3 regions of the Neobacillus canaveralius genome follow, and region 2 is predicted to be linked to each of the others. Evidence: riboswitches for the same ligand, from Rfam matches in the RefSeq annotation. Region 2 holds a riboswitch; each other region holds the start of a gene.
What was found. Region 2 has a riboswitch for S-adenosylmethionine ahead of metK (methionine adenosyltransferase). Riboswitches for the same ligand answer to the same signal wherever they lie in the genome.
Positions count from the first base shown of each region.

Region 1 (3,131 bases), 2.3 Mb from region 2:
ATGGAAAAAAGGAAAATACCCCTGTTGCGGTCATTCAGCAAGGAACAACGTTAGCGCAGCGAACGGTTACAGGGACACTTAGCTCAATTGTCGGTGTGGTTGAAAAAGAAGGTATTCAAAATCCTGCTATGATCGTTGTTGGAGAAGTTGTCACCTTCCGTGATAAAATAAGTTTACTAGAGGAAGAGGGGAAGGCGGAAAGCTATGCAACAATGGCTTAAAGAGGTCGCAAGAGGAAAAAGAGGGTCCAAAGACTTAGATTATCAACAAACAAAAGAAGTCGCTCAAACGATTATTAGCGGCAAGGCAACAGATGCGCAAATTGCAGCATATCTGATTGCGCTCCGCTTGAAAACGGAATCGCCGGAGGAATTGCTCGCATTTGTGCATGCCTATCAGGATGTTAGTAATAAACTAGAGCCGTCAAACCAGTCAATTATTGATCTGGCCAGTCCGTATAATGGAAGGAATTCTTTTACAGGAAGTATACCAACAGCCATTTTGATGGCTGAATACGGGTTTCCAGTGTTTTTACATGGCAGCGATTCACTGCCGCCGAAATATGGAATAGCGCTTAAGGATATACTTATACATTTAGGTCTAAATGTTTCTCAACCGCCACAAAGATTGGTGAAAACAATTCAAGAAGCAGGAATTGCATTTGCAAACACAGAGGAATATTGCCCTAGTTTAGGAAAGCTGAGGGGGATTCGCAAAGAGCTGGGGGTAAGAACTCTTTTTAATACAGTAGAGAAGTTATTAAATTTAGCGAATGCAGAATCACTTATGATGGGTGCTTATCATCGGACAGCGATTAACAAAATTGCCCCTATTTTTAAAGAGCTTTCCTTTAAAAATGTTTATGTGGTTCAAGGAATGGAAGGTTCTGAGGATTTGCCTGTTCACCGCAACAGCTTTATTTATAAAATTACAGACAATAAAATCGAATCATCGATTGTCAAACCAGAGGAAATGGGCTGTTGGTGCAAGAGTTAGATAAGGATACCAAGCTGTCTGCACAAGAACAGTCTGACATTACGCTGGCGATTCTCAGTGGGGAACAATCCAAATCATTACAGCTATTTTACAATCAAGTGCTTTTTAACACCGGCATCCGCTATTACCTGTTCGGTGTCGTCAATGATATAGGAGAAGGTATAGAGATAGCTAAAAAACAACTAAACGAACAACGAGGTTTAACTCAATTAGAAAAATGGAAAGTAAGTCAGCCTGAAAATATTACTACGTAACGTGAGCGTTCTGGACGAAATATCCGTCTAGGACGCTTAATTTTTTATTGGGCTAAAATAGAGACAAATTAATTTTTCTAAATTTTATATTTTTTCATTTACATAAAACCTATTGGTATGGTAGGATTAATTTCATCAATTACAAATACTTATCAAGAGAGGCTGAGGGACTGGTCCTATGAAGCCCGGCAACCTGCTGTGCAAGGTGCTAATTCCAGCAAAATGGTCTTCATTTTGGGAGATAAGGCGTTAAACAATCGTGAGATGCCTTTCCTTTTTGGGAAGGCTTTTTTGATAAACAGAGGAGGTTTATAGGAATGGCTACAACGGTAACATATGAAAACTGGAGTGAAATATCCGATCAATTCTCTATTGAGGATAAAACAAAAGGAGCAAAATCGGTATTGGAGTGGGCATACAACTCTTATGCAGAAGACCAAATTGTCTATGCATCCAGTTTTGGTGCAGAGGCAATCGTATTAATCGATCTCATCCAGCAGGTTAAGCCAGACGCGCATATCGTTTTCCTAGATACAGGCTTACACTTTCCGGAAACATATGAGGTTATTAACAAAATCGAAGAGCGTTTCCCTTCATTAAATATAGAGCGAAAACTGCCAAAGCTGACATTAGATGAGCAACGCGAGCAATATGGGTCAGCACTATGGAAGAGGGAGCCTAACCAATGCTGTAATATCCGTAAAGTCATTCCATTAAGGGAGACGCTGACGGCGAAACAAGCTTGGATCTCAGGGCTTCGAAGGGAACAATCACCAACAAGAGCAAACACTCAATTTTTAAATAAAGATGATAAGTTTCAGAACATTAAAATCTGTCCGCTCATTCACTGGACATGGGACGAAGTTTGGGCCTATATCAAGGAAAAAGACCTCCCTTACAATACCTTGCATGATCAAAATTACCCTAGTATCGGCTGTTTTCCTTGTACACAGCCTGTTAGTGCAGATGGTGATTCACGTGCAGGACGCTGGTCGGGAAGCGGCAAGACGGAGTGTGGCTTACACACATCCTAAAAGGGGGCTTTTAGATTGCTCACAGTTATAGCAGTAATAATTGGTTTGTTTTTTGCAGTCAATATTGGAGCTAGCGGTGCAGCTGCTTCAATGGGGATATCTTATGGAGCAGGGGTAGTAAAGAAGAGATTGGCATTGTTAATGTGCGGTGTTACCGTATTCTTTGGGGCATGGCTAGGCGGTGGCGAAGTGGTAAAAACCATTGGCAGCGGAATTGTTCCAAACAGCACTTTTACCGTACCTATCGCTCTTATCGTATTAGCTTCAGCAGCACTATCGTTGTTTTTGGCTAATATATTCGGAATCCCACTGTCGACGAGTGAAGTAGCAGTTGGATCGGTGGTAGGTGCCGGAATCGTTTATCAATCCGTATTTGTTAGTAACTTAGCAATGATTATGGTCTTCTGGCTGCTTACTCCTTTTGCAGCATTCGTGATTGCCATCCTAGCTGCGAATCTATTAAAAATCAAAACATTGAAACGCTGGATGGAGGCGCCGAAAGCCATTCCTATCCTATCCGTACTTGTCGTATGTATGGGGTTATTTGAAGCTTTCTCAGCGGGGATGAACAATGTCGCCAACGCTGTGGGACCGCTAGTCGGGGCTGACATTATGTCGACAAGTTCTGGGATTTTCTGGGGCGGGCTTTTTGTCGCAGCTGGTGCCATTCTGTTAGGACAGCGTGTTCTTGAAACGAATGGTAAAAAAATTACCACGCTTCGGCTGGAAGAAGGCTGTGTTATTTCTGGAACAGGAGCAGCAATTGTTACTGTAGCCTCGGTTTTTGGGATTCCTGTTCCACTGACACAAATCACGACATCGTCAATTATCGGCATCGGCTTTGCCA
Region 1 covers NZ_JBDFLL010000001.1:3,621,662-3,624,792, reverse strand. Annotated here, with positions in the region: gene cobA (uroporphyrinogen-III C-methyltransferase) at 1-221, shown strand, start outside; gene ABC255_RS18210 (anthranilate phosphoribosyltransferase) at 205-996, shown strand; gene ABC255_RS18205 (transferase) at 981-1,250, shown strand; SAM riboswitch class I at 1,397-1,498, shown strand; gene ABC255_RS18200 (phosphoadenylyl-sulfate reductase) at 1,568-2,284, shown strand; gene cysP (sulfate permease) at 2,300-3,131, shown strand, end outside.
Region 1: another riboswitch for S-adenosylmethionine. It lies ahead of ABC255_RS18200 (phosphoadenylyl-sulfate reductase); the one in region 2 lies ahead of metK (methionine adenosyltransferase).

Region 2 (3,131 bases):
GGCGCATCCGCTTTTCTATTTTGGTCCACCTTTTTCTTCAATTTCTGAATCCACTTTGGTGAATTTTTTAAAGTTTTCGCGGAATTTATTCGCTAATTCTATTGCTTTCTTTTCATATACTAGTGGGTCTGCCCAAGTTTTGCTGGGTTGAAGAACCTCATCCGGCACACCAGCAATGTGGAGTGGAATATTTAGTCCGAAAATATCATCTTGTACGGTTTCAACATTGTTTAGTTCCCCTTCAAGTGCAGCCTGAATCATCGCTCTTGTATAGGATAACTTCATGCGGTTCCCCACTCCGTATTCTCCGCCTGTCCAGCCTGTATTTACAAGAAAAACATTTGCATTATGCTCAAGAATCTTTTCACCAAGCATTTTTGCATAACGTGTTGCAGGTAAAGGCAGGAATGGTGCACCAAAGCAAGTGGAGAAGGTGGCCTCTGGAGAAGTTACCCCACGCTCAGTTCCTGCTAGCTTGGATGTATAACCACTCAAGAAATGATACATTGCCTGCTCTTTCGTTAATTTTGAGATTGGAGGCAATACCCCAAATGCGTCTGCGGTTAAAAAGACAATGGTATTCGGGTGGCCTGCAATGCTTGGCTGAACTATATTTTCAATGGCGTGCATCGGATAAGCAGCCCTTGTATTTTCAGTAAGAGTTGAATCGTCATAGTCTGCAATTCTTGTATCAGGATTAAGAACAACATTTTCTAATACGGAACCAAAATGGATGGCATCAAAAATTTGCGGCTCTTTTTCTCTGGAAAGATTAATGGTTTTTGCATAGCAGCCGCCTTCAATATTAAACACGCCATTCGATGACCAGCCGTGCTCATCATCACCAATTAAGCGGCGTTTTGGGTCTGCAGATAAAGTGGTTTTTCCTGTCCCAGAAAGACCGAAGAACAAAGCAACATCACCTTCAACACCAATATTAGCAGAGCAGTGCATAGAGAAAATATTATTCTCAGGCAGCAGGTAGTTCATTATTGAGAAGATTGATTTTTTCATTTCACCAGCATATTCCGTTCCGCCGATTAAGATCGTCCGTTTTTCGAAAGAGATAATAATAAAGGTTTCAGACTTTGTTCCGTCTATAACCGGATTTGCTTTAAAGTTAGGAGCCGAAATGACAGTGAATCCGGGTTTATGTGTCAGCAATTCCTCTTCACTAGGCCGAATAAACAATTGATGGGCGAATAAATTATGCCAAGCATATTCATTCACAATTTGAATCGGCAATTGGGTCTTTTTATCAGCACCTGCAAACCCTTTAAAGACGAATATTTCATTTTTTTCTTTTAAGTAGTCTAAAACTTTTTGATAGAGGTTATTAAATATTTCTTCTGAAATTGGCTGATTTAAATTGCCCCAATCAATTTTATCCTTAATGGATTCTTCCATGACAATAAATTTGTCTTGAGGAGATCTTCCAGTATATTTACCTGTTGATACACTTATCGCACCAGTTGAGGTTAGTTTTCCCTCATTCCTAGATAGAATTTTTTCCACTAATTGAGGAACAGACATTTGAATGTGCACATGGCTTTCTTCCAGCAATTGGCTTAATTCATTTGGGACATGTACTGAATTCATCAGAACGAACCTTCCTTTTCAAGTTTTTAATTGTCAATATATTCATAAAAAGTATAACACATTTAATTTAATAGTCTATACTAATTGGTAAATTTGGGTTGTATTATTAAGTATTAAATTTAAATGGAAAAATTTCATATATTTATCCTTAATTTGCTAGCAAATTCGTTGACAACGCTCGACAGGTTCAAGTATGATACTAATTTGAACGGATACTCTCTTATCCTGAGCTGGTGGAGGGACAGGCCCTATGAAACCCAGCAACCTGCTTTATGAGAAGACCATCCTATTTATTGGTCCTATTCTCAAGTGCGAAGGTGCTAATCTGACGCAAGGCTTTGACCTTGAACGATAAGAGTGAAAGGACCGGAACAACCTTTCCTCACAATGGTAAGGTTTTTTGTTTTGTATAGACCTTTTATCAATAGAGTTACTAATAAAAATCCTTTGTTTATTTCATACTAAGGGAATGAGTACCGTATCAATTTCAGTGGTTCTAGAAGTATTCCTGTAACCTTCAAATGGACCTTGATTTATCTCATAATATAGGAGGAAATCAGATGTCAACAAAACGTCGTCGTTTGTTCACTTCTGAATCAGTTACCGAAGGTCATCCAGATAAAATCTGTGACCAAATATCTGATTCGATTTTAGATGCCATTTTAGCAAAGGATGCAAATGCCCGGGTTGCTGCTGAAACATCCGTCACAACTGGATTAGTCTTAGTTGCAGGTGAAATCACTACATCTACTTACGTTGATATTCCAAAAATCGTTCGTGAAACAATTAAGGGTATTGGCTATAATCGTGCAAAATATGGCTTTGACTCCGAGACATGTGGTGTTATCACTTCTATTGGTGAGCAATCTCCTGACATTGCGATGGGGGTCGATCAGGCTCTAGAAGCACGTGAAGGGCAAATGTCTGATGAAGAAATCGAAGCTATTGGTGCAGGAGACCAAGGTTTAATGTTTGGTTTTGCATGTAATGAAACCAAAGAATTAATGCCTCTTCCCATTTCCTTGGCACACAAGCTTGCACGTCGTTTAACAGAGGTTCGTAAAGAGGAAATTCTTCCTTACCTGCGTCCAGATGGAAAGACACAAGTAACGGTAGAATATGATGAGAATGACAAACCTGTCCGTATCGATACGATTGTTATTTCTACACAGCACCATCCCGAAATTACGTTAGAGCAAATCCAACGTAACGTAAAAGAGTATGTGATTAATCCAGTTGTGCCGAAAGAACTAATTGATGAAAATACAAAGTATTTCATTAATCCAACAGGTCGTTTTGTTATCGGTGGACCTCAAGGAGATGCAGGTTTAACAGGACGTAAAATTATTGTAGATACGTATGGTGGTTATGCACGTCACGGCGGTGGAGCTTTCTCTGGTAAAGATCCTACAAAAGTTGACCGTTCTGCAGCCTATGCCGCTCGTTATGTTGCAAAGAATATTGTAGCAGCAGGACTTGCTGATAAAGTTGAAGTTCAGCTTGCATACGCAATTGGGGTAGCAAAGCCGGTT
Region 2 covers NZ_JBDFLL010000001.1:1,295,647-1,298,777, forward strand. Annotated here, with positions in the region: gene pckA (phosphoenolpyruvate carboxykinase (ATP)) at 16-1,599, opposite strand; SAM riboswitch class I at 1,817-1,957, shown strand; gene metK (methionine adenosyltransferase) at 2,160-3,131, shown strand, end outside.

Region 3 (3,131 bases), 1.5 Mb from region 2:
GCCAATCGGCGAATTCCTTCCCTATCCATGGTGAGGTTCACGGCTTTAGCTGTCGGTACGATACGAAAACCTTCGTTTTCAAGTTCCACTAGTGTTTCTGTTGCAATCGCCTCGATTTCGGGAACCACCAAATCTGGTTTCTCTCTTTCTATTACTCTACGAAGTTCTTCTCCGTCAAGCATGTCCACCACATAAGAACGGTGTGCCACCTGCATAGCAGGAGCATTTTCATAACGGTCAACTGCAATCGTCTCCAGTCCAAGACGCTGAGCCTCAATGATCGTCTCTTTTCCAAGTTCGCCTGAACCAAGTAACATTACCTTTTTCGCATGTGTATCAAACACCTACTACAACCCCTTATTGTTTGTCTTTTGATTATAATATCTCATATTTTTATCGATTTCAAGCAAATGTTTTCACCAAAACACGAACGTTTAATTTTTAAAATTTAATATTGTTCGCTTTTATGAAAGTAAGCGGTATCGTAGGTTTTATTGGTTGACAGATTATCTGAATACGTGTAACTTAACAGGTAATTAAATAAGCAAGAATACTCTTATCAAGAGAGGTTGAGGGACTGGCCCTATGAAGCCTCGGCAGCAGACTAATTAATAGTACTGTGCCAATTCCAGTAGTGAATGCTTGAAGATAAGAAGAGATTGGTTATGGACTTCCCCCTCTTCTTTTTTTTAAGAAGAGGGTTTTTTTATAATATTGAAAGAAGGTAATAATAGATGACAAAAACACTAGTTAAAGCTCCTTTTAAAGCAGATCATGTAGGGAGTTTCCTTAGAACAGAACCGATTAAAGCAGCAAGAAAGGCTTTTGCAAACGGGGAGATTGATAAAGCAGACCTAAAGGATGTAGAGGATAAAGAAATCGCGAAACTAGTACAAAAACAAATCGAGGTAGGTCTTAAGTCCATTACGGATGGTGAGTTTCGACGTTCTTGGTGGCACTTGGACTTTTTAGCCGGGCTTCAAGGTGTAGAATTCTTTGAAAGCCAATATGTTAGTGCCTTCAAAGGTGCCAAAACAAGAAATAATGCCATTAAAGTCGTTGGTAAGGTCGACTTCGATCACCATTATATGATACAACACTTTCAATTTTTAAAAGAAGCGGTTGAAGAATATGGGGATGGCAGCCAAGTGGCGAAGTTCTCTATTCCTAGCCCAAATATGCTTTTTACTAGAATTCAAGGTGATGAGTATTATAACGGCAATAAAGAGGAGTTTTATAACGATACTGTTGCTGCTTACAGAAAGGCAATTCAAGCATTCTATGATGCAGGCTGTCGTTACTTACAATTAGATGATACCTCTTGGATTGATTTTGTCTCGGAAGAACGTATTACAGCTGTGGTAGAAAAAGAAGGCAAAAACGTACAGGATGTCATCAAAACTAGAGTCGCGTGTATTAATGACGTTATTGCAGACAAGCCGGATGATTTGTTAATTACAATGCACATTTGCCGCGGAAATTTTAAATCTACTTATATTACAAGCGGAGGATATGACCATATTTCAGATGCTATTTTCGCTGAATTAAATGTAGATGGCCTATTCTTAGAATACGATGATCAACGTTCTGGTGATTTTGAACCATTAAAAAGCTTTAACCGCCCTGACTTGACTGTTGTTCTGGGATTAATCACCTCAAAATTGCCGGAACTTGAAAATGTTGACACCATTAAAGCACGGATTAATGAAGCAAGCCAGTCTATACCTTTAGAAAACTTAGCTTTAAGTCCGCAATGTGGCTTTGCAAGTACAGAAGAAGGAAATATTTTAACAGAGGAAGATCAATGGAATAAGATCAAGCACGTTATAAACATAGCGAAAAGTGTTTGGGGTTCTCTCTAAATATATTGAATAAATAGTATATCCTTCAGATGTTTTTAAAATGTAAAAAAACCGGAAATATGCAAGAAATGAATAAACTCTTTCATATTTTCGGTTTATTCATTATAAAAATAAAAGCATCCTGTAGTGGAAAATGGGTTTAAAGTTTTCATTAAAGCTTTACTTCTACCTCAGTTCCATCCTTCAATTTCGTTTCAACCAGGATAACTCCACTGTGTTTTTGTAATCCCTGCAGCAACGGCTTCAAATCTTTTCTTTCAATCTCAGGGAAGATGAATTTGCTGCCATCCTTTTCAATCGCTTTGTTTATTAAGCGATTTATCTTTTTTGATGTAATAATTAAACTGACCAAATTTAACACTCCATAGGGAACGGGAATGGAGAATCGTTTATCTTTTACCTTCAACTTAACTTTTAACATAATCTACTCAATTACCACAAAAACTTTATCCCCATTGGCCGAAGTGATGTTAACAATCTCTCCGTCCAATTCGTTTTCAATTGCTTCGATGAGCAGGTCAACGTTAATATCTTTTACATATTTTTCAGCCTCAGGTATTTTTTCAGCAATATTGGTGCCTACTTTTAAAACAGCCTTTACCAGATTAATCGGTAAATTCACATTTACATTATCACCTTCTTGGGAGGTCACACGAACCTTTAGCATTTTATTTCCATACGGGGCTTCTTTCTTTATTGTCACTAGCTCTGGTTGATTTTTACCTTGTAAGATTGTAATTAATTCACTTGCTTTTTCCTTATCAATCTTACCTTCTTCTACCAGCGTTAAGACTCTCGAAATTTCGTCCTTCATTATACTTCCCCCTCTTTTAATAACTGAATAGCTTCCTCTGCCGTAATTTCGCCTTTTTCCAATAAAGATACAATTTTTTTCTTATCGACTTCCGGTTTCTTTTGAGAGGAATATCCCAGAGCAGAGATAATTTCATCTAATTTCCCTCTGACTGTCGGATAGGAAATCCCGAGCTCCTTCTCGACCTCTTTGATATTTCCACGGCATTTAAGAAAAATCTCAATAAAATGCAGCTGTTCCTGACCTAGGGCCGCCAAGCTTGATACTTCAAATTCATTTTCTACCGTTGTCTGGCAATGGTTACACTGTAGCTTAGTGATTTTAAGCGCTTTCCTGCAGACAGGACATGTTGTAAGTAAAGGATACGCCATAATGTTCTCCTTTCTTTTTATTTAAACATATCATACACCATATCTTTTTGTTTTCAAACAAAAACTTAAAATTATTTATGAAAT
Region 3 covers NZ_JBDFLL010000001.1:2,808,047-2,811,177, reverse strand. Annotated here, with positions in the region: gene purT (formate-dependent phosphoribosylglycinamide formyltransferase) at 1-317, opposite strand, end outside; SAM riboswitch class I at 554-655, shown strand; gene ABC255_RS14170 (5-methyltetrahydropteroyltriglutamate--homocysteine S-methyltransferase) at 735-1,862, shown strand; gene ABC255_RS14165 (hypothetical protein) at 2,014-2,283, opposite strand; gene ABC255_RS14160 (SHOCT-like domain-containing protein) at 2,287-2,676, opposite strand; gene ABC255_RS14155 (DUF2089 domain-containing protein) at 2,676-3,047, opposite strand.
Region 3: another riboswitch for S-adenosylmethionine. It lies ahead of ABC255_RS14170 (5-methyltetrahydropteroyltriglutamate--homocysteine S-methyltransferase); the one in region 2 lies ahead of metK (methionine adenosyltransferase).